DNA from 3 places in the Kineococcus lubricus genome. Region 1 is predicted to be linked to each of the others. Evidence: riboswitches for the same ligand, from Rfam matches in the RefSeq annotation. Region 1 holds a riboswitch; each other region holds the start of a gene.
What was found. Region 1 has a riboswitch for S-adenosylmethionine ahead of ACRYRX_RS15830 (putative leader peptide). Riboswitches for the same ligand answer to the same signal wherever they lie in the genome.

Region 2: another riboswitch for S-adenosylmethionine. It lies ahead of ACRYRX_RS14045 (rhodanese-like domain-containing protein); the one in region 1 lies ahead of ACRYRX_RS15830 (putative leader peptide).
Region 3: another riboswitch for S-adenosylmethionine. It lies ahead of ACRYRX_RS13960 (ABC transporter substrate-binding protein); the one in region 1 lies ahead of ACRYRX_RS15830 (putative leader peptide).

The regions. Positions count from the first base shown of each region.
Region 1 is NZ_JBJLSK010000020.1:26,397-33,804, forward strand. It holds gene ACRYRX_RS15815 (LLM class flavin-dependent oxidoreductase) at 1-373, shown strand, start outside; gene ACRYRX_RS15820 (NtaA/DmoA family FMN-dependent monooxygenase) at 385-1,713, shown strand; gene ACRYRX_RS15825 (ATP-grasp domain-containing protein) at 1,759-2,763, opposite strand; SAM riboswitch class I at 2,879-2,973, shown strand; gene ACRYRX_RS15830 (putative leader peptide) at 2,981-3,073, shown strand; gene ACRYRX_RS15835 (FAD/NAD(P)-binding protein) at 3,149-5,134, shown strand; gene ACRYRX_RS15840 (amino acid ABC transporter permease) at 5,131-6,099, shown strand; gene ACRYRX_RS15845 (amino acid ABC transporter ATP-binding protein) at 6,096-6,875, shown strand; gene ACRYRX_RS15850 (ABC transporter substrate-binding protein) at 6,961-7,408, shown strand, end outside.
Region 2 is NZ_JBJLSK010000016.1:122,416-129,823, reverse strand. It holds gene ACRYRX_RS14060 (SufS family cysteine desulfurase) at 1-478, shown strand, start outside; gene sufU (Fe-S cluster assembly sulfur transfer protein SufU) at 503-931, shown strand; gene ACRYRX_RS14050 (GNAT family N-acetyltransferase) at 928-1,434, shown strand; SAM riboswitch class I at 1,508-1,593, shown strand; gene ACRYRX_RS14045 (rhodanese-like domain-containing protein) at 1,599-2,000, shown strand; gene ACRYRX_RS14040 (O-succinylhomoserine sulfhydrylase) at 1,997-3,184, shown strand; gene ACRYRX_RS14035 (cobalamin-independent methionine synthase II family protein) at 3,205-4,425, shown strand; gene ACRYRX_RS14030 (class I SAM-dependent methyltransferase) at 4,430-5,224, shown strand; gene ACRYRX_RS14025 (ROK family protein) at 5,356-6,546, opposite strand; gene ACRYRX_RS14020 (alpha-galactosidase) at 6,752-7,408, shown strand, end outside.
Region 3 is NZ_JBJLSK010000016.1:102,132-109,539, reverse strand. It holds gene ACRYRX_RS13970 (carbohydrate ABC transporter permease) at 1-189, opposite strand, end outside; gene ACRYRX_RS13965 (carbohydrate ABC transporter permease) at 186-1,139, opposite strand; gene ACRYRX_RS13960 (ABC transporter substrate-binding protein) at 1,136-2,512, opposite strand; SAM riboswitch class I at 2,736-2,826, opposite strand; gene ACRYRX_RS13955 (Rne/Rng family ribonuclease) at 3,212-6,274, shown strand; gene rplU (50S ribosomal protein L21) at 6,404-6,715, shown strand; gene rpmA (50S ribosomal protein L27) at 6,722-6,976, shown strand; gene ACRYRX_RS13940 (ABC transporter ATP-binding protein) at 7,164-7,408, opposite strand, start outside.

The DNA.
Region 1 (7,408 bases):
CGACGAGCGGGCCCGCCGCACCGCCGGGGGCCCGCTCGTCGTGCTGGACGTCGAGTTCGCCCTCGACACCGAGGCCCACCCCGCGGTGGACCGCCTCGCGGCGCTGGACGCCGACGGCAGCGCCCCGGCGTCCGGGCGCGTCCGCTGGTCGGGGTCGGGTGAGGGTTTCGCCCGGTACCTGGCGGGGCTGGCCGGTTCGGTCGACGGCGTCCGCCTGCACGCCGCGGTCCTCGACGAGGACCTGCGCACGCTGCTGCGCACGACCCTGCCGGCGCTGCGCGTCGCCCGGCTGCTGCAGCCGCCGGTCGCGGGGGCGACGCTGCGCACCACGCTGGGCCTGGCCCGGCCCGTCAACCAGTTCGCCACGGCCTGAGGACACCGACGATGACCGACCAGAAGACCGAACTGCGCTACCCCGACGCCGTCGTCCACTTCGGGGTGTTCTTCCAGGGCGTCAACCACACCACCATCTGGTCGGACCCGCGCAGCGGCTCGCAGATGCACCCCTCCACCTTCACCCAGCTGGTCCAGACCGCCGAACGAGGCCTGTTCGACGCGTTCTTCCTCGGTGAGGGTCTGCGGCTGCGCGAGCAGCGCGGCAGGATCCACGACCTGGACGTCGTGGGCCGTCCGGACGCCCTGACCGAACTGGCGACGCTCGCGGGGCTGACCTCGAGGATCGGCCTGGTCGCCACCCAGAACACGACGTACAACGACCCCGCCGACCTGGCCCGCCGGCTGGCGTCGCTGGACGTGCTCTCCGGTGGCCGGGCGGCGTGGAACGTCGTCACCACCGACAACGCGTGGACGGGGGCGAACTTCCGCCGCGGCGGCCACCTGGACCACGCCGACCGGTACGAACGCGCCGAGCGGTTCGTGAACCTCGCCAAGGCGGTCTGGGACAGCTGGGACGGGACGGGTTTCACACCGGTCACCGCCTCCGACCGCCTGTTCGACGTGGAGATCACCCCGACCGTGCCGCGCAGCCCCCAGGAGCACCCCGTGCTGTTCCAGGCCGGCGACTCCCCCGCGGGCCGCGACTTCGCCACCCGGTCCGCGGACGTCATCTTCTCCCGGCACGGCACCCACCACGCCGACGCCCTGGCGTTCGCCGACGACATCCGCCGCCGCACGGTCGCCGCGGGCCGTCCCGAGGGCGACGTGCTGATCCTGCCCGGGACGCAGATCGTGGTGGCCGACAACGAGGCCGAGGTCGAGGAGAAGGCCCGCTGGGTCCTGGAGCAGCAGGTCACCCCCGCGACGGCGCTGTCCCTGGTCGGGCAGGTGTGGGGCGAGGACCTGTCCGGCTACGACCCGGACGGGCCGCTCCCCGCGCACGACCCCGTCATCGAGGACATCGACGGCACCCGCGGTGCGCACCGCGCCGGCGCGGACGCCCGCGCGCTGGCGCAGCGGTGGCGCGCGGAGGCCGAGGAGAACAAGTTCTCGCTGCGGGAACTGGTGCTGCACCACTCCTCCGAGCACGGGTTCGCCGGGACGGCCTCCCAGCTGGCCGACGAGCTCACGTCCTGGGTCCGGTCGGGCGCCAGCAACGGGTTCAACATCACCCCGTACCTCGTGCCGACGGGACTGGACGAGATCGTCGACCAGCTCGTCCCCGCGCTGCAGGACCGCGGGGCGTACCCGGCGGAGTACGTCGGCACGACGCTGCGCGAGCACCTCGGACTGCGGCCGCCGCTGACGCGCCGCTGAGCCCCCCTCCCGGCCGCGCGGGACCCGCGCGGCCGGGAGGACGGGTCAGGGACGGGCCTGGGCGCGCAGCAGCCCGCCGAGGTACCGGGCGATCTCCCCGGGACCAGACCGCGGAGCGACGGCCTCGACAGCCGGGTTGTAGTTCGTGTTGGTGTTGACGTCGTACGTCACCGTGCGGCCGTCGGCGGTCTCCAGGAACTCGATGCCGGCGATCTCGATCCCGGCCCCGCGCAGCAGGTCCTCGTACCGCCGCACGAGCGGGCTGTCGGCCGTGACGTCCTCGCGCAGCGAGAACAGGCCCTGCGGGCCGTCCACGACGCACGCCTCGAGGGGCTGCCCCGACGGGGGGACCTCGCACGCGTCGGCCGGGCACAGCTCGAAGCCGCCCGCCGAGGTGTCGACCCGGACGGCGTACACGAACCGCCCGCCGACGAACTCGGCGCGGGTGATGAACGGCTGCGCCGAGCGCAGGAACTCCTGGAGCAGCGTGATGCCGTCGGCCGGTTCCTCGAACTCCGGCGAGGCGACGTGCGCGTCGAACTCCTCGTGGCTGTCGAACCGGCGCACGCCGAGCCCCTTGCCGCCCTGGTTGTGCTTGGTGATGAACGGCACCGCGAGTTCCCGGGCCCGCCGCGGCAGGTCGTCGCGGCCGAACACCGCGAGCGTCCGGGGAACGTCGAAACCGTTGCGGCGCAGCAGGGCGTGCTGGGCGACCTTGCTGACCTCCAGCTCCACGACGTGCGAGCCGCCGACGACGCGCCGGCCCCACCCCTCCAGCCAGGCCACCACCGCGCGCGTGTACTCCTTCGTCAGCCGGTGGCCCCGCGTGTGCGCGGAGGCGCTCAGCCGCGACCAGTAGACGCCGGGCGCGGGTTCGGCGTCCAGGTCGAGGGAACCGTCGGTGAGCAGCACCTCCTGGAACGGCACGTCGGCCGCGCGGAAGGCGGCCTCGAACGGCGGGAACCACTCGGGGTTCTCGTGCAGGACGTGGACGCGGGGTTCGGCGCCGGGCGCGAAGCTCCAGGCGCGGGTGTGCTCGACGGTGGTCACGGGTTCCCTCCGGTGCTCGTGCGGGGCGTGGGACCAGGGTGCCACCCGGGCCCGTGAGCGCCGCCGGGGACCGCGGGTGTTTGCCGTTCCGTCCGGTCGTGGGCTATTTTCAGGGTGTCCATCCAGAGCGGCCGAGAGACCTGGCTCGTCGACGCCGCAGCAACCCCCCGACCCGTCGGGCGAGGGTGCTTCCGCCAGGACCGATGGGAGTCGCAGCATGAGCGGTCGCACCGCACCCGGGGACCTCCTGGTCCGGCGTCGTCACGTCGACCTGGGCCGGCTGAGCTCGGCGGTCTGCGCGGGGGTCTGACCCCCGTCCGTCGCGGCGACGCCCGCGGACGTCCACTGCGCCGGTCCCCTCCGGCGCGGCCCCCGGAGCCCCCTCGTGCCTGGTCCCACCCGTCCGACCCCTCCCCCCTCCCGCTCGCTCGGCATCGTCGGTGCCGGTCCCCGCACGCTCGTCCTGCTGCAGCGCCTCGGCGCGCAGTGGACCGCGGCGGGCGACGAGCGCCCGCTCGACGTCCACGTGGTGGACCCCTTCGACTCCGGCGCCGGCCGCGTCTGGCGCGAGGCCCAGGACCCGCTGCTGTGGATGAACTCGCGGGCCGCCGACATCAGCGTGCTGCCCGACGCGTCCGTGACCGGGCTGACCGGCCCGGTCCAGCACGGTCCCGGCCTGGCGGAGTGGGTCGCGCAGCACCGCGCCGACCTCGTGCACGACGCGGCCGCCGCCGGGGACGACCTGCTGCGCGAGGAGGTCCTGCGCCACGAACCCGGGTCGTTCACCTCCCGCCGCCTCGCCAGCCGCTACTTCGCCGACGCCTGGCGACGGACGCTGGCCGGGCTGCCCGCGGGGGTGCGGGTCCACCGCCACCCCCGGACGGTCCTCGACCTCACCGACGACCCCGCCGACGGCGGCCAGCACCTGCACCTGGCCGGGCTCGAGGGCACCCTGCGGGTCGACGCCGTGCTGCTCGCGCAGGGCCACCTCGACGTCCGCCCCGGGCCCCGCGAGCGCCGCGCCGAGGCGTTCGCCCGCACCCACGGGCTGGCCTACGTCCGCCCCGGCTACACCAGCGACCAGGACCTCGACGTGCTGCGGCCGGGGGCCGACGTCGTCGTGGTGGGCATGGGCCTGGCCTTCGTCGACCTGGTGGTGCGGCTGACCGAGGGCCGCGGCGGCCGGTTCACCGAGAACCCCGACGGGAGCCTGGACTACCACCCCAGCGGGCGCGAACCCCGGTTGCACGCCGGTTCGCGGCGCGGGGTGCCGTACCGCTGCAAGATCGGGTACGCCACCCCCGGCGACCTCGGGCTGCCCCGCTACTACTCCGCGCAGACCGTCGCCGCCCAGCACGGCGACGCCGAACTGGACCTGCGCGCCGACCTGTGGCCGCTCATCGCGAAGGAGCTCGCGGGAGCGCACTACCGCGAGCTGTTCCGCTCCCACCCCGCTCGCACGGCGCTGGCGGCCGCGGAGTTCGACGCCCTGTTCTCCCGCGCGGCGTGGGGTTCGGCCGAGCTCGACGAGCTGGTGGAGCGGGCCGTGCCGGACCCGGCCGACCGGTTCGACCCGGCCGACCTGGACCGCCCCCTCGACACCTGGTGGGGCACCTCCGGGGACGAGGTGCACGAGCGGGTCCTGCGCCACCTGGAGGACGACCGCGCCCGGCGCGGCGACCCGCGCCACTCCCCCGACGCCGCCGTCGTCGCGGCGCTGCTGTCCGCGTACGTGGTGACGGCCGGGTTGCACGCGGCGGGCCGGCTCGACGCCCGCTCGTCGGCGGTGGACGTGGACGGCTGGTGGCACGGGTTCTTCAGCTACGTCGCCAGCGGGCCGCCGCCGCAGCGGCTGCGGCAGCTGTCGGCGCTGGCCCGCGCGGGGGTCCTGCGGTTCCTGGGCGCCGGGGTGGAGGTCGTCGCCGACCCGGAGGCGGGTGCGTTCACGGCCACCTCCGCCTCCGGGCCGCACGAGGTGCGCGGGGCCGCGCTCGTGGAGGCCCGGCTGCCCGTCCCGGACCTGGAGTGGACCTCCGACGTGCTGCTGACGCGACTGCGCGAACGCGGGGACGTGCGGGCCCACCGGATCACCGACGGGGAGACGCGCCTGTCGAACGGCCGGCTCGTCGTGGACCCCCGCGGGCGGCTGGTCCGCGCCGACGGCTCACCCCACCCGCGACGCTTCGCGACCGGCGCGTGGGTCTCCGGGGAGGGCGCGGCGCCCGCGTTCGCCCGGCCGGGCACGGACGCGGAGCTGTTCCGGCGGGCCGACCGGCTGGCCGGGGACCTCCTGCGGGCCGGGCCGTCCGCGGTCCCGGCCGCCCGCGCCGACACCCCCACCCTGACCGAGCTGCCGGGAGAACGACGATGAGCGAGACGATCCGCACCGGCCCCGCCGCCGGCACGCCGGTGGTGGTGGCGCAGGAACCCGCGACAGCGGTGAGGGTGCTGCCGGCGCGGCACCCGTGGCGGTGGGTGGCGACCGCGGTCGTGGCGGTCCTGGCGGCGATGGCGGTCAACGCGCTCGTCACCAACCCCGCCTGGGAGTGGCCGACGGTCGGTGAGTTCCTGTTCTCCGCGACGATCCTGGAGTCGATGTGGCTGACGGTGGAGCTCACCGTCGTCGGGACCGCGATCGGCCTGGTCCTGGGCACCGTGCTGGCCCTCCTGCGGATGTCGCACAACCCGCTCCTGAAGGCCGTCAGCTTCACCTACATCAGCGTCTTCCGGTCGGTCCCGCTGATCCTGCAACTGCTGTTCTGGTTCAACCTGGCGATCCTCTACGACCGCATCGGCTTCGGCGTCCCCTTCGGCCCGCAGTTCTGGTCCTTCAGCACCCAGGACCTCATCGCCCCGCTCACCGCGGCGTTCCTGGGTCTGGGCCTGCACCAGGCCGCGTACTTCGCCGAGATCGTCCGCTCGGGTTTCCTGGCGATCGACCCCGGCCAGCGGGAGGCTGCGGCGGCGCTGGGCATCCCGCAGGGCCGGCAGTTCTGGCGGATCCAGCTCCCGCAGGCGCTGCGCATCATCGTCCCGACGACGGGCAACGAGATCATCGGCCTGCTCAAGGGCACCTCGGTCGTCTACATCATGGCGCTGCCCGAGCTCTTCTACCAGGTGCAGGTCGTCTACAACCGGACCGGCCGCGTCATCCCGCTGCTGCTCGTGGCGGCGATCTGGTACTTCGTCCTGACCACCGTCCTGTCGGGCGTGCAGTGGGTCGTGGAGCGCTACTACGGCCGGGGCAGCTCCCGCGCCCAGAGCGACCCGGCGCTGTCGAAGGCGTTCCGCTCCGTGCGCGCCGCCCGCGCCCGCCGTCTGGAGGCTCCTCGATGAGCACCCCCACCCTCAACCGCCCGGTCGTCAAGCTCGAAGGCGTCCACAAGCGCTTCGGCGCCCTGGAGGTCCTGCGCGGCATCGACCTGTCGGTGGCCGCCGGGACCGTGACCGTCGTGCTCGGCGCGTCCGGCTCCGGCAAGTCCACGCTGCTGCGCACCATCAACCACCTCGAGAAGGTCGACGCGGGCGTCGTCGAGGTCAACGGCGAGCTCATCGGCTACGAGCGCGCCGGGAACCACCTGCGCGAGCTGCACGAGCGCGAGGTGCTGCGCCAGCGGTCGAACATCGGGTTCGTGTTCCAGCACTTCAACCTGTTCCCGCACCTGACGGTGCTGGAGAACGTCGTGGAGGCCCCGGTGTCGGCGCAGCGCCGCAGGCGCTCCGACGTCGAGGTCGAGGCCCGGGCCCTGCTGGAGCGGGTGGGCCTGGCCGACAAGGCCGGCGAGTACCCCCGCCGGCTGTCCGGCGGTCAGCAGCAGCGCGTGGCGATCGCCCGGGCGCTCGCCCTCAAACCCTCCCTGGTCCTGTTCGACGAACCGACGTCGGCGCTGGACCCCGAACTCGTCGGTGAGGTGCTGGACGTGATCCGGGACCTCGCCGCCTCCGGCACGACCATGCTGGTCGTCACCCACGAGATCGGTTTCGCCCGCGAGGTCGCCGACCGCGTGCTGTTCATGCACGAGGGCGTCGTCCTGGAGGAAGGCACCCCCACCGAGGTCTTCGACCACCCGCGGCACGAGCGCACCCGCTCGTTCCTCGCGAAGGTCCTCTGAACCACTCCACCCCCTGACGGTCCGGCGCTCCGCCGGACCGCGATGTCGGCCTGCTCCGGGCAGGCCCGAGCACGAGGAGAAACCCGTGATCAGCCGACGTACCTGGCTCCTGTCGCTGGCCGCCACCCCGCTGGTGCTGTCGGCGTGCGCGTCGGGCGACGCCGACCCCGCGACGGCCCCCGCCGCCACCAGCAGCGGCGGCTCGGGGGTCGACACCAGCCCCGAGCAGAGCGGCCGCGTCACCGTCGAGGCGGTGCCCGAGATCGCGGCCAAGGTGCCCCAGGCGATCAGGGACCGCGGCACCCTGGTCATCGGCACCACCGGCAACGGCAACCCGCCGCTGAGCTTCCGCGCCGACGACGACGAGACCGTCATCGGAATCGAACCCGACATCGCCCTCCTCGTCGCCGGCGTCCTCGGGCTGGAACCGGACCTCCAGGCCACCAGCTGGGAGAACCTGTTCCTGTCGATGGACTCCGGGCAGTACGACGTGGGTTTCTCGAACATCACCGTGACCGAGGAGCGCAAGGAGA
Region 2 (7,408 bases), on a different contig from region 1:
GATCGAGCTGGTGCGGATGGAGCGGTCGACGTACGCGCCGGCGCCGCAGAAGTTCGAGGCCGGGGTGCCCATGGCGGCGCAGGCCGTCGGGCTGCACGCCGCGGTCGACTACCTGCGCGGGCTGGGGCCCGACGGGTCCGGGATGGCCCGCGTCGAGGCCCACGAGCGCGCCCTGACGCGGCTGCTGCTCGACGAGCTCGCGCAGCTGCCGTGGGTCCGCGTGCTCGGCCCGGCCGGGGCCGCCGACCGCGTCGGGCTGGTGTCCTTCACGGTCGAGGACGTCCACGCCCACGACGTCGGGCAGCTGCTCGACGACGAGGGGGTCGCGGTCCGCGTCGGGCACCACTGCGCCTGGCCGCTGCACCGCCGGTTCGGCGTCGCCGCGACGACCCGGGTGAGCTTCGGCCCCTACAACCAGGCCTCCGACGTGGACGCCGTGCTGCGGGGTCTGCACCGGGTCCGGGCCCTCTTCGCCTGAACCCCGCCGTGAGAGCCTGACGACGTGGACCTGTACCAGCAGCTGATCATCGAGCACTCCAAGCGGCCGCACGGCGAAGGTCTGCGCGCCCCGTTCGGGGCGCAGGCCCACCACGTGAACCCCACCTGCGGCGACGAGATCACCCTGCGGGTCCAGGTCGACGACGGCGCGGTCGCCGACGTGTCGTACGACGCGCTGGGCTGCTCCATCAGCCGCGCCTCGGCCTCGGTGCTGCACGACCTGGTCGTCGGCCGGCCCGTCGAGGAGGTCGGCCCGCTGCGCGAGGCCGTGCAGCACATGCTCACCAGCCGCGGCGCCGACCCCGGCGACGAGGACGTCCTCGGCGACGCCGTCGCCTTCGCCGGGGTCGCGAAGTACCCCGCGCGGGTCAAGTGCGCGCTGCTGTCCTGGTCGGCGCTGGCCGACGCCCTGCTGCGGACCCCCGCCGCGTGAACCCCGCCGTGCGGGTCCGCGCGTACACCGACGACGACTGGGCGCAGGTCTGGCCGTTCTTCGACGAGATCGTCGCCGACGGCGAGACGTACGCCTACCCCGAGGGCCTGACCAGCGAACGGGCGCGGCAGCTGTGGGTGGCCCCGCCGCCGGGCGCGACGTTCGTGGCCGTCGACGGTGACGCCGACGACGTGGTCCTCGGCACCGCGCGGTCGGGCCCGAACCGCCCCGGCCGCGGCGCCCACGTCGCGACCGCGAGCTTCATGGTCGCCCCGGCCGCGCGGGGCCGCGGGGTGGGCCGCGCCCTCGGCGAGCACGTGCTGGCGTGGGCGCGCGGTGCGGGTTTCCTGGCCATGCAGTTCAACGCGGTCGTCGAGACGAACACCGCGGCCGTCGCGCTGTGGCAGTCGCTGGGGATGCGCATCGTGGGCACCGTGCCGCAGGCCTTCGACCACCCCGAGCACGGGTACGTCGGCCTGCACGTCATGCACCGCTCCCTCTGACCTCCCCCGACGCCTCCCGGACCGGCCGCGGTCGTCCGGTCACGGCCGCCGCCGTCGATGCCCTACGCTGGCCGGACCATCCAGAGCGGCCGAGAGACCTGGCTCGTCGACGCCGCAGCAACCCCCGCACGGGGGTGCTCATGCCAGGACCGATGGGAGGAACAGTGGGTTACACCGGCGACCTCACCCCGCGTGAGGCCTTCGAACTCGTCCGGGACGACCCGGCCGCCGTCCTGGTGGACGTCCGCACCGACGCCGAGTGGCGGTTCGTGGGCGTCCCGGACGGGCTGGGCGCCGGCCCCGTCCTCGTCTCCTGGCTGCCGGTGGACCCCGAGCGGTTCCTGGCCGAGCTGGCCGCGGCGGGCATCACCCCGCAGGCCGGCCGCAAGGTCGTGTTCCTGTGCCGCTCCGGTCAGCGTTCGGTCGCCGCCGCCGAGGTCGCCACGGCCGCCGGGATCACCCCCAGCTACAACGTCCTGGAGGGTTTCGAGGGGCCGCTGGACGCCGACGGCCACCGCGGGGGTTCAGGGTGGCGGGCGGCCGGTCTGCCCTGGAAGCAGTCGTGAACGGGGCCGGCTGGCGCCCGGACACCACGGCCGTGCGCGGCGGGCTGTCCCGCTCGCCGTTCGAGGAGACCTCCGAGGCGCTCTACCTGACCTCCGGGTACGTCTACGCGACCGCCGCCGACGCCGAGGCCGCGTTCAGCGGCGACGTCGACCGGTTCGTCTACTCCCGCTACGGCAACCCGACGGTGTCGGTGTTCACCGAGCGGCTGCGGCAGCTGGAGGGGGCGCAGGCCTGCTACGGCCTGGCCAGCGGGATGTCCGCGGTGTTCTACGCGCTGGCGGCCCTGCTCGGCGCCGGCGACCGCGTCGTCGCGGCCCGCAGCCTGTTCGGTTCCTGCTTCGTCGTCCTCGACGAGATCCTGCCGCGCTGGGGCGTGGAGACGGTGTTCGTCGACGGCGAGGACCTCACCCAGTGGGAGGCCGCGCTCGCGCAGCCGGCGCAGGCCGTGTTCTTCGAGACGCCCGCCAACCCCATGCAGACGCTGGTGGACATCGCCGCGGTCACCGAGCTCGCGCACGCCGCGGGCGCCACCGTCGTCGTCGACAACGCCTTCGCCTCGCCCGTGGGGCAGCACCCGTTGCAGTTCGGGGCCGACGTCGTCGTCTACTCGGCGACCAAGCACATCGACGGCCAGGGCCGGGTGATGGGCGGGGCCGTCCTGGGGACGAGCGAGTTCATCGACGGCCGGTTCCGGGAACTCACCCGGCACACCGGCCCGACGCTCAGCCCGTTCAACGCCTGGACCCTCGCCAAGGGCGTGGAGACCCTCAGCCTGCGGGTGCGGCACTCGGCGGCCACCGCGCTGCGGCTGGCCGAGCACCTCGAGCAGCACCCGGGGATCCGCTGGGTCCGCTACCCGCTGCTGCCCAGCCACCCGCAGTTCGACCTGGCGAAGCGGCAGATGGACCTCGGCGGGACGATCCTCACGTTCGAGCTCGACGCCCCGCGGGGGCGCGGCAAGGAACGCGCCTTCGAGGTGCTGGACGCGCTGCGCGTCGTCGACATCTCCAACAACCTCGGCGACGCCAAGTCGCTCGCCACCCACCCCGCCACCACGACGCACCGACGCCTCGGCGCCGAGGGCCGCGCCGCCATCGGCCTGGGCGACGGCGTCCTGCGGTTGTCCGTGGGCCTGGAGGACCCCGACGACCTGCTCGACGACCTCACCCACGCCCTCTCCTGAACCCTTCGATCGGAGTTCCGTTGTCCAGCAAGCAGATCCCCGTCTCGCACGCCGGCAGCCTGCCGCGCACCCCCGAGCTCATCGCAGCCAACGAGGCGCGCCGGGTCGCCGATGACGGTTTCACCCTCGAGCGCACCCCCGAGTTCGAGGCGCTGCTCACCGGCGCCGTCGTGGACCTCGTGCGGCGCCAGCGCGACCTGGGCGTCACGGTCGTCGGCGACGGCGAGTACGGCAAGGCCATGTCCAGCGCCGTCGACTACGGCGCCTGGTGGTCGTACTCGTTCCAGCGCGTCGCCGGTCTGGAGGTCACCGGGGAGGACCTGTTCACCCAGCCCGTCGTGCGCTCGGAACCGGGGGAGGTGCGGCTGACGAGCTTCCCCGACCGCCGCGACTGGGTGCGGTTCCGCGAGGCCTACCAGGACCCGACGTCGGGCATCTCGACGGGCAAGAACGCCACCGCGTTCCCCGCCACCACCGGCCCGCTGTCCTACACCGGTCACGACGCCCTCGCCTCCGACATCGCGAACCTGAAGGCCGGTCTGGCCGCCGCGGGCGTCGAGCAGGGGTTCATCACCTCGCTGTCCCCGGGCAGCGGCGCGCGCATCTCCAACCGGTACTACGCGACCGAGGAGGAGCACATCTGGGCGTGGGCCGACGTGATGCGCGAGGAGTACCGGGCGATCGTCGACGCCGGGCTGATCGTGCAGATCGACGACCCGTCCATCGCGGAGAACTGGGACCAGATCAACCCCGAACCCTCCGTGGAGGACTACCGCGCGTTCACCCGGATCCGGGTCGACGCGCTCAACCACGCCCTGCGCGGCCTGCCCACCGAGCAGGTCCGGTTCCACCTGTGCTGGGGTTCGTGGCACGGCCCGCACACCACCGACATCGAGTTCCGGCACATCGTCGACCTCATGCTCCAGATCGACGCCGGGTCCTACTCCTTCGAGGCGGCCAACGTGCGCCACGAGCACGAGTGGAAGGTCTGGCGGGACGTGCAGCTGCCCGAGGGCAAGCAGATCGTCCCCGGGATCGTCAGCCACGCCACGAACGTCGTGGAGCACCCCGAGCTCGTCGCCGACCGGATCGAGCGGTTCGCCTCCGTCGTGGGGGCCGAGAACGTCGTCGCCTCCACCGACTGCGGGCTCGGCGGGCGCATCCACCCGCAGATCGCGGTCGCCAAGCTCGCCTCCCTCGGCGAGGGCGCCCGGATCGCGGGTTCGCGGTTGTTCGGGTGAGCTGATGGCTGCGGGGGAGGCGGCCTGGGCGCTGTGGCAGGACTCGCCGTGGGGCCGGCTGCGCTACCACGTCGTGGCCCGGCTCCTGCGGTCCTGGACGCAGGACCTGGGGCCGGGCCTGCGGGTGCTCGACGCCGGCGGTGGGGACGGGCGCGACGCGCTGCCGTTCGCCCTCGCCGGCCACGACGTGACGGTCCTGGACCGGTCGCCGGAGATGCTCGCCCTGGCCCGTGCGGCGGCCGCGGCGGCCGGTGCCGCCGAGCGCGTGCACACCGTGGCCGCCGACCTGGAGGACCTCACGGCCCTGGCGGCGCTGACCCGGCACCGCGAGGGCGGTTCGGGGTCCTTCGACGTGGTGTTCTGCCACGACGTGCTGCAGCACAGGGCCTCCCACGAGCAGGTGCGGGCCGACGTGGCGACGCTCGTGTCGTCGGTGCGTCCCGGCGGGCTGGTGTCGCTGCTGGCCCCCAACCCGCCCGCCGACGTCCTGGCGACCGTCCTCGGTCAGGGGCCGGCCGCCGCGTGGGTCGCCCTCGACGCCGAGCGCGCGAGCGACCCCGCGACCGGGCACACCGCGCTGCGGCTGTCCCCGGAGTTCGTCGAGGACGCTTTGACCGCAGCCGGGTGCGACGTCGCGGGCCGCGCGGGGGTGCTCGCGGTGACGGCGCTGCTGGAGAACGCCCAGCGGGAGGACGACCGGGTCGTGGCCGACCTCGAGGAGCTGGAGGTCGAGCTCAGCGCGCGGCCCCAGTTCACCGGGACGGCGCGGTACTGGCTGCTCGCCGGCCGCCGCCGCTGACCCCCCGCCGATCGAGGAAACCCGCACGACGATCGAGGAAACCCGCACGTCGATCAAGGACACACGGGGCATGGGCGGCACCGCTGTCCTTGATCGCCGTGCGGGAGTCCTTGATCGCGGAGGAGGTGGGGTCAGCGGCGGTGGCCCAGGACGAACGTCCGGATCGCGGTGACCGCGGCGCCGCGCGCCCACTCGGTGAACCCCGTGTGCTGCACGTCGACGTCCAGCTCGGAGGCGTGCGGGCTGCGGCCGGCGCGGATCCCCGCGGTCAGGGCCTCGCGGCCGACGTCGGCGAGCCGGGCGTTCTCCCCGGACAGCACGATCTTCTCGGGCATCACGAGGTTCCCCACGGCGGCCAGCAGCGTCCCCAGGCACCGCGCCGCGTGGTCGACGACCCGCCGCGCCGACGGTTCCCCGGTGACGGCCAGGTCGAGGAGCTCGGCGACGGACACCTGCCGCCGCAGCGCCATCGACGCGCGGAACTCCAGCGCCGAGGTGGTCAGGACGGCGTCGGCGCAGCCGGCGTGCCCCTCGGGGCACAGCGGTCCGTGGGGGTCGAGGGGGAAGTGGCCGAGCAGGCCGACCCCGGCGTCGGGGCGGTCGAGGACCTCGTCGTGCACGACGAGGCCGTACCCGATGCCGACGCCCACGACGAGGACGGCGAAGTGGGCGCAGCGGCTTGCCGTCCCGAACCACTGCTCGGCGCGGGTGAGGGACAGCACGTCGTTGTCGACGACGACGGGCAGGCCGAGGTGGGCTTCCAGCGCGGGGCCGAACGCGACCCGCTCCCAGCCGAGGTAGCGGGCGCTGTCGACCAGGCCGCCGGGTGCGGTGCGGCCCCCCAGGCTCACCCCGACCGCCCGGACGCCGTGGGGTTCGGTCGCGGACAGGTCGCGGACCAGGGCCCCCACGCCGGCGGCGACGGCCGCCGGGTCGCGGTCGGGCAGGGGGGCCTCCCGGGCGTCGACGACGGTGGCGCGCAGGGTGGTGAGCACCGCGTAGGCGGTGTCGGCCGTCAGCTTCACCCCGACGAAGTGGTGGGCGCGCTCGTCGACGTCGAGGGGTCGGGTGGGCCGTCCGGAGGTGGGGTCGTAGGCGCCGGTCGTCTCCACGAGCAGACCGGAGTCCAGCAGCGGTTTCGACAGCCGGGTGAGGCTGCCGGCGGACAGGTCCAGCCGGCGGGCCAGTTCGCTGCGGGGCAGCGGCCCGTCCAGGAGCACCTCCAGGGCGATGCTGTGCGCGGTGCCCGTCAGGGGCGTCCACGCGGACGGGGACGGCCCGTCGGGTCGCAGGGTCCCGGCGAGGCTGTGGTCCAGGCTCACGCGCACCCCCTCATCGTCGGTGATCGGTGGTTCGAGCGCGGGGCGACCGTACCCGACTATCGCCACGGAAGTCACGGAGCGGTCCACGACGGCCGCGTCTCGGGAAAATTCGGATCACTCCGACCGTTGACGGCACTGTGAGTTTTGCCGTAGAACTCACCGGACGTACACGAGCCTGACACGACGACGTGATCACGGAGACCGCGTGACCCTGCTGAACGACCTCCCGGACCGCCTCGACCTCGAGGCCGGCCCCCGCCTCGTCCACCTGCGCGCGGCGGGCGTCAGCCTCGCCCTGCACCTGCCGCCGGACCGCCTCCCGACCGTCCTGCACTGGGGCGCGGACCTGGGCGACCTCGCACCGGCCGTCCTGGCCGACGTGCTGCGCACCGGCGCCACGGCCCGCTCGAACAACGACCACGACGTCCCGCAGCCGCTGACGGTCCTGCCCGGGCAGGCCGACGGCTGGAGCGGCACCCCGGCCCTGGTGGGCTCGCGCGCCGGGGCGGACTGGACCGCCCGGTTCGTCCCCACCGACGTCACCGTGCAGGAGACCGCCGGGGGAGGACGGGTGGAGGTCGTCGCCGACGACCCGCACGCCCGGCTCTCGGTGCGGGTCGTCCTCGAGCTCCTGCCCACCGGGCTGGTCCGGCACCGCGCCGAACTGCGCAACACGGCGGCGGAGGGCCCGGCCTACGAGGTCGGGCACCTGGCCCCCGCGCTCCCGCTGCCCGCCGGGGCCGAGGAGGTCCTCGACCTCGCCGGCCGGTGGGCCAAGGAACGCGTCCCGCAGCGGCGTCCCGTCGTCGTCGGCGCGCACGTGCGGGAGAACCGCCGCGGCCGCACCGGGCCCGACGCCCCC
Region 3 (7,408 bases), on a different contig from region 1:
CGGCACCGTAGCGAACGCCTTCGAGAAGTTCGACCACACGAACACGCTCGGCAGCCAGCCGCCGTTGGCGATGTCGTCGACGCTGCGCAGCGACAGGGAGACGAGGAACAGCAGCGGCAGCAGCGCGACGAACGCGACGGCGGCCAGGACCACGCGCACCCCGGCGCGGTGCAGCGCCCCCGCGCTCACTGGTCGGCCTTCACGGCGCGCGCCCGCAGCAGCGTGACGACCGTGGTCAGGACCCCCACGACGAGGCCGAACACCAGGGTCTCGGCCGCCGCCGTGCCGATCTCGTAGCTGCCGCGCATGCCCGTCCGGAAGATCTCGAAGCTGCTGACGATGGTGGACACCCCCGGCCCGCCCTGGGTCACGACCGTCACCAGGTCGAACACCTTCAACCCGATGACGAGTTCGAGCAGCAGCACCGAGAACACGTTCGGGGCGATCACCGGCCACACCACGTTCGTGAACCCGCGCAGCGCGCCGGCCCCGTCCAGGGCCGCGGCCTCGCGCAGCTCCTCCGGGACGCCCAGCAGGGCGGCGAACACCAGCAGGGTCACCAGCGGCGTCCACTGCCACACGTGCATGACGACCAGCGCGGAGAACGCCCCCGCGCTGTCGCCCAGCGGGTTGGCCCCCGGGAACCCGAGGGCGGAGAACAACCCGCCGAACGCCCCGCCGACCGGGGCGAGCATGAGCTTCCACGCCACCCCGACCATCACCGGCGGGGTGACCAGCGGGAGCAGCAGGATCGTCCCCACGACGCCGAAGCGCGTCCCGCGGGCGTGCAGCAGCAGCGCCAGGACCACCCCCAGGGCCGTCGCCGCCAGGGCCGCGACCACGGCGAACACGACCGAGCGGACCAGGGACCCGGCGAAGGCCAGGGACTCCCACGCCGCCACGAGGTTGTCGGTGCCGGTGAACCGCTGCAGCGGCCGGGCCAGGGAGGACTTGGTGACCGCCAGCGCCACGACGAACACCGTGGGGTAGACGAGCATGAGCGCCAGCCCGGCCAGGCTCGGTGCCGCCAGCCACGTCGAGACGTGCCCGGGCCGGTGCCGCCCCGGGACCGTCCGCCGTCCGGCCCCCCGGCCGCGCTGGCGCGGCAGGGTCCCCCGGTCGTCGAGGAGCTGGGTCATCCGAGGGCCTTCTGCCAGTTCTCCGCGGCCTTGTCGAGCGCGGCCTGCGGCTCGGTCTCGCCCTGGATCGCGAGCGCGAGCTGGTCCACGAGGTCCTGCAGCGCCTTGGGCGCCCCCTGCTCCTTGGGCCAGACCAGCGGCTCGCCGTCCAGGCCCTCGCGGATGACGTCGGTCGCCTTCCCCGCCGCCGCGGCGTACTCGGCGGAGTCCAGGACGCTCTTGCGGGCCGGGTCGATGCCCGACCCGCCGGTGGACGACAGCAGGAAGTTCTGCTCCTCGGCGGTGGCCCACTTCACGAAGGCGGCGGCCACGTCCTGCTGCTTGCCCGCCGTGGAGACCCCCAGGCCGAAGCCGGAGTCCAGCGCCGTGCGCGGGGTCGTGTTCTTCCCCCCGACCGGCAGCGTCACGACGCCCCACTTGTCGACGATCTTCGAGCTGGCCGGGTCCTGGGCCTTCAGGCCGAGGTCGGTCCAGGTGTCGAGCATGGCGCCCTGACCGGCGAGGAAGGCGGAGTTGGCCTGGTCGAACCCGGTCTGCAGCGGGGTCGGCAGCGCGTGCGGGGAGACGTCGATGAGGTGCTGCAGGGCCGCCAGCCCCTCCTCGCCGGCGAACGCGGGCTTGCCGTCGCCGTCCACGAGCGTGCCGCCGTACCCGGCGAGGCGGTTGATGAAGGAGCAGCCCAGGATCATCGGCACCTGCTGGGCCTCGACGATGGCGCCGTAGACGCTGCCGCCGGAGTCCTGGGTGATCTTGGCGGCGGCCGCGTCGTACTCGTCCCACGTCGTGGGCGGCTGCACGCCGTACTGCTCGAAGACCTCGGCGTTGTAGTAGAGGACGTGCGTGTCGCCGTCGAAGGGCAGGCCGTAGCGCTTGCCGTCGAGCAGCGTGTAGGGGTCGTAGATCGACGGCAGGAAGTCGTCGGTGGCGATGTCGGTGTTCGCGCCGATCCAGTCGGTCAGGTCCACCAGCGCGTCGGCCGCGACCAGCTCGCCGAGGCCGAAGTAGAAGTAGTCGAAGACGTCGAACTCGCCGTCGCCGCCCTGGACGTCCAGGATCTGCTTGCTCGTCAGCTGGTCGTAGGGGATCGCGGTGACCTCCAGCTTCCCGCCGAACTCCTGCTCGAACTTCTTGCCCAGCAGGTCGGTGAAGGCGAGCACGTGGGGCTGGTTGACCATGAGCTTGAGCGTCTTGCCCTTGAGGTCGACGGCCTCCTCGGCGGCCAGGCCCGCTCCGGCGGACCCCTCCCCGCAGGCCGCGAGGGAACCGGTGGCGGCGAGGGCGCCGACGCCGAGGGCGCCGGACAGGACACGACGGCGCGAGGCGAGCAGACGCTGCGTGCTCGAGGGCGTGGGGGTGCTGCGGGGCGCGGACATGGGTGTGCTCCGTGGGGTGGGCGGACGTTCGTCGTCCGTCGGGGGGTGCGCGCGGGAGGCGGCGCGCTCGCCTGAGGACTCGGGGGAGGTGGCGCGGGTCGGTCAGACCGCGCGCGACGTCCCCCGGCGCATCGACCCGCCGCGCAGACAGGCCATCGAGGCCGTGCGCGCGAGGTCGACGTGGTAGCGCCGGGTGAGCTGGGTACAGCTGTCCACTGCGAGTCCTCCATCGCCCCTGGCGGGAGCACCTGCCGCTCGCGCGGTGGTTGCTGTGGCGTCAACGAGCCAGGTCTCTCGGCCACTCTGGATGGTGTTGATCCGAATGTAGCGGACACGGGGTCCCGCTGGCGATGGAACGCCCCGACGAGTGCGCAGGGTCACCTCGAGGGGGCTGTGCGACACTGGGCGAGGCCGAGCGTTCCCCACACCGGGCGCCCGGTCCGCCGTCGAGACCGCCGCCCAGCGCGCGGGTCCCGGGCAGCGCCGCGGTCTGGTGGAAGGACCTCGCAGGCGCCCCGGCCCGTTCACCGGACGACGACGACGGTGGCTCCGGGGGGAGCACGCGTCGCGCGACCTCTCCGGTGCACCGAGGACTTCCGTCGGGCGCGGGTCGACCCGCCCGGCGATTCCGACCAGGACGCCCGGGCGTCCGCGGGGTTGACCGGTGGAGCGGGCGCTGCGGGCGATGCGGAGCACCCCGTGACGACGACCCCCGAAGAGACCCCCGACAACGACGGCACGACGACCGGCGCGACGACGCGGCCGCGCCGCCGCCGCGCCGCCAGCCGGCCCGCCGGCCCGCCCGCGCACGTCGATCCGGGAGCCGTGGCACCGGCTCCCGCCGAGCCGGTCGCGCAGACCGTGGCGGTTCCGGCCGAACCCGAACCCGCGCCCGCCCCGGAGCCCGAACCCGCTCCGGAGGCGGTCGCTGCCGAGCCGGTCGTCGAGCCGGTCGCCGAGCCGGTCGCCGAGCCGGTCGCCGCGCCGCGTCGCCGCGCCCGCCGCGCGACCCGCACCGTGACCACCCCCGAGCCGGCCCCGGCCGTCGAGGAGGTGGCGGCCCCCACCCCCGAGCCGGCACCGGAGCCCGCGGTCGAGGCCGCGCCGGAGCCCGCGCCCGCCGCGGTCGAAGCCGTCGAGCCCGTCGCGCCGACCCGGCGTCGCCGCGCCCGCAAGGTCGCCGCGCCCGCCGCCGAGGTCGCCGAGCCGGTGACCGCACCCGAGGCCGAGGTGGCCGCCGAGGTGCAGGAGTCGAGCGGTCCGGTCACGGTGCCGGACGCGGCCGCGCAGGCCGCCGAGGACGCCCCCGTCGAGGAGGTCCCGGTCGAGGCGTCCGCCGAGCCCGCCTCCGAGCCCGCGCCGGCCGACGGCACCGACCTCATGGACGACCCGGTGCTGGTCCGCGCCGCCGGGCTGGCCCGCCGCGGCCGCCGCCGCGCCCCGGCGGCCGAGCCCGCCGAGGACTCCTTCTCCGACGCCGCCGCCCGCGCGACGGCGTTGTTCTTCCAGGCGCCCGCCGCCGAGACGCCCACCCGTCGCCGCCGCGCCTCGGCCCCGGCCGGCCCGCCGCCCGCGCAGACCGGGTTCGAGGAGGAGCGCGAGGACGAGCGCGAGGAGCTCGGCCCGGAGGGCCTGGACGACACCGACCTGACCGACCTCGAGGCGGACGACCAGGACGACCGGGGCGAGGACGACACCGCCGAGGACGAGGCCCGGGACGAGGACGGCGCCACCCCGCGCCGCCGTCGCCGCCGCGGGGGCCGGGGCCGGCGCAGCCGGGGCCGCGACGCCGACGACTCCGACGACGCCGACGACTCCGACGAGGCCCAGGACGACTCCGCCGAGGATGCCGGGCAGCGCGACGACTCCGACGACGAGGGGGCCGACGACGCGGGCGAGGAGCCCGACGACGCCGAGGAGTCCTCCGGCTCCTCGCGCCGCCGTCGTCGCCGTCGTCGCCGCGGCGGGTCCGGGGACGTGGAGGAGACCTCCTCCGACGACCCGCCGAACACCGTCACCCGGGTCCGCGAACCGCGCCGTCCCCGGGGGACCGGCGAGGACGAGATCACCGCGCTGCGCGGCTCCACGCGCCTGGAGGCCAAGAAGCAGCGCCGCCGGGAGGGCCGGGAGGCCGGCCGCAAGCGGGCCATCCTCACCGAGGCCGAGTTCCTGGCCCGGCGCGAGTCGGTCGAGCGCGTCATGGTCGTGCGCCAGCGGGCCGACACCACGCAGATCGGCGTCCTGGAGGACGGGATCCTCGTCGAGCACTACGGCGCCAAGCAGACCCAGACGACGATGGTCGGCAACGTCTACCTCGGCCGCGTGCAGAACGTGCTGCCCAGCATGGAGGCCGCGTTCGTCGACGTGGGCAAGGGGCGCAACGCCGTCCTGTACGCCGGGGAGGTCAACTGGGACGCCGCCGGGCTCGAGGGGCAGCCGCGGCGCATCGAGGCCGCGCTGAAGTCCGGCGACCCGGTGCTCGTGCAGGTCACCAAGGACCCGGTGGGTCACAAGGGCGCCCGGCTGACCAGCCAGGTCTCGCTGCCGGGCCGCTACCTCGTGTACGTCCCGCGCGGGTCGATGACGGGGATCTCCCGCAAGCTGCCCGACACCGAGCGCGCGCGGCTGAAGAAGGTCCTCAAGGAGGTCGTGCCCGCGGGCGCGGGCGTCATCGTCCGCACGGCCGCCGAGGGCGTCTCCGAGGAGGAGCTGCGCGCGGACGTCCAGCGGCTGCAGGCGACCTGGGAGTCCATCCAGGCCAAGTCCCAGAGCAAGAACGCCCCCCTGCTGCTGCACGGGGAGCCGGACCTCACCGTCCGCGTCGTGCGCGACGTCTTCAACGAGGACTTCACCAAGGTCGTCGTGTCCGGCGACCAGGCCTGGGACGCCGTCCACGGGTACGTCTCCGACGTCGCCCCCGACCTCGCCGACCGGCTGGAGCGCTGGGAGGACGCCGAGCACGGCGGCCGGGACGTTTTCGAGAGCCACCGCATCGACGAGCAGCTCGCCAAGGCCCTGGGCCGGAAGGTGTGGCTGCCCTCGGGCGGGTCGCTGGTCATCGACCCCACCGAGGCGATGCACGTCATCGACGTGAACACCGGCAAGTTCACCGGCGCCGGGGGCACGCTCGAGGAGACGGTCACCCGCAACAACCTGGAGGCCGCCGAGGAGATCGTGCGGCAGCTGCGGCTGCGGGACATCGGCGGGATCATCGTGATCGACTTCATCGACATGGTCCTGGAGTCCAACCGCGACCTGGTGCTGCGCCGCCTCGTGGAGTGCCTGGGCCGGGACCGGACCAAGCACCAGGTCGCCGAGGTCACCTCCCTCGGCCTGGTGCAGATGACCCGCAAGCGCACGGGGCAGGGCCTGGCGGCCGTGCTCGAGGAGCTCGACGCGGCGGCGGACGCCAACCCGGCGCCGCAGCCGTCCCCGGGCCAGCAGAACGGCTCGGGCGGCGGCTCGGGCAACGGGTCCGGCAACGGCTCCGGCAACGGGTCCGGCGGCGGCTCGGGCAACGGCTCGGCCAACGGTTCGGGGAAGTCCCGCAGCCGCCGTGGCCGCGGTCGCGACCGGGCGGTGGCCGAGGAGGCCCCGTCCGCGCCGGAGAACGGCGCGGAGCCCGCCCACGAGCCGTCCGAGCCCGGGAAGGACGCCGCGGTGCTGGCGGCCATCGCGGCGGTCGCGGCGGCCGGCCGGCGCGAGCGCGAGGCCGCGGAGCGGGAGACCGGTGCGGCCGCCCCCTCCGGGGTGGAGGGGTGAGCGCGTCGTTTTGACCCCGGGGGTTCTCCTTCCGTACGCTTACCCCTTGGTGCGCCGTCGTGCGCGAGCCTCCAGCTGCATCCGCAGCTCGGTGGCGTTCCAGTTGTTGACGAGAGAAACGGGTTCGTTGTGGTCTACGCCATCGTCCGCGCCGGCGGCCGGCAGGAGAAGGTCGCGGTCGGCGACGTGCTGACCATCGACCGGGTCCCCGTGGCCAGCGGGGAGACGCTGCAGCTGCAGCCCCTCCTCCTCGTCGACGGTGAGACCGTCACCCACGACGCTTCGGCGCTCGCGGGTGTGAAGGTCGTCGCCGAGGTGGTCGAGGAGGCCCGCGGCCCCAAGATCACCATCCTCAAGTACAAGAACAAGACCGGGTACCGCAAGCGTCAGGGTCACCGCGCGAAGCTCACCCGCGTCAAGATCACCAGCATCGGGGCGTGACGTCAGATGGCACACAAGAAGGGCGCGAGCTCCTCGCGCAACGGTCGTGACTCCGCCGCTCAGCGCCTCGGTGTGAAGCGCTTCGGCGGTCAGGTCGTCAGCGCGGGCGAGATCCTCGTCCGTCAGCGCGGCACCCACTTCCACCCCGGTGCGGGTGTGGGCCGCGGCGGCGACGACACGCTGTTCGCGCTGATCCCGGGCGCCGTCGAGTTCGGCACCCGTCGTGGTCGCAAGGTCGTCAACATCGTCGCAGGCGAGTGACGACGCACCAGTCGTGAACACGAGGGGGGGGGGGGGGGGGGGTGGGGGGGGGCCGCGGCCCCCCCCCCCCCCCCCCCCCCCCCCCCCGCCCCGCCCCCCGCCCGCCGCCCCGCCCCCCCCCCCCCCCCCCCCCCCCCCCCCCCCCCCCCCCCCACCAACCCTCCGAACCCGGGCGGCCCAGGGAGGCTCACACGGCGACGGGCGCGCTGGGCACCAGCGGGTGGAAGCACTCGGCGACGTGCTCCCCACCGCGCGCGTCGCGCACCAGCGGGGGCGCGGCGACCGAGCACTCGTCGGTCGCCTTCCAGCACCGCGTCCGGAACCGGCACCCCGACGGCGGGTCCAGCGGGGAGGGGATCTCCCCGGACAGCACGATCCGTTCCCGGCGGTGCCCGGGGTCCAGCGTCGGCGCGGCCGACAGCAGCGCCGCGG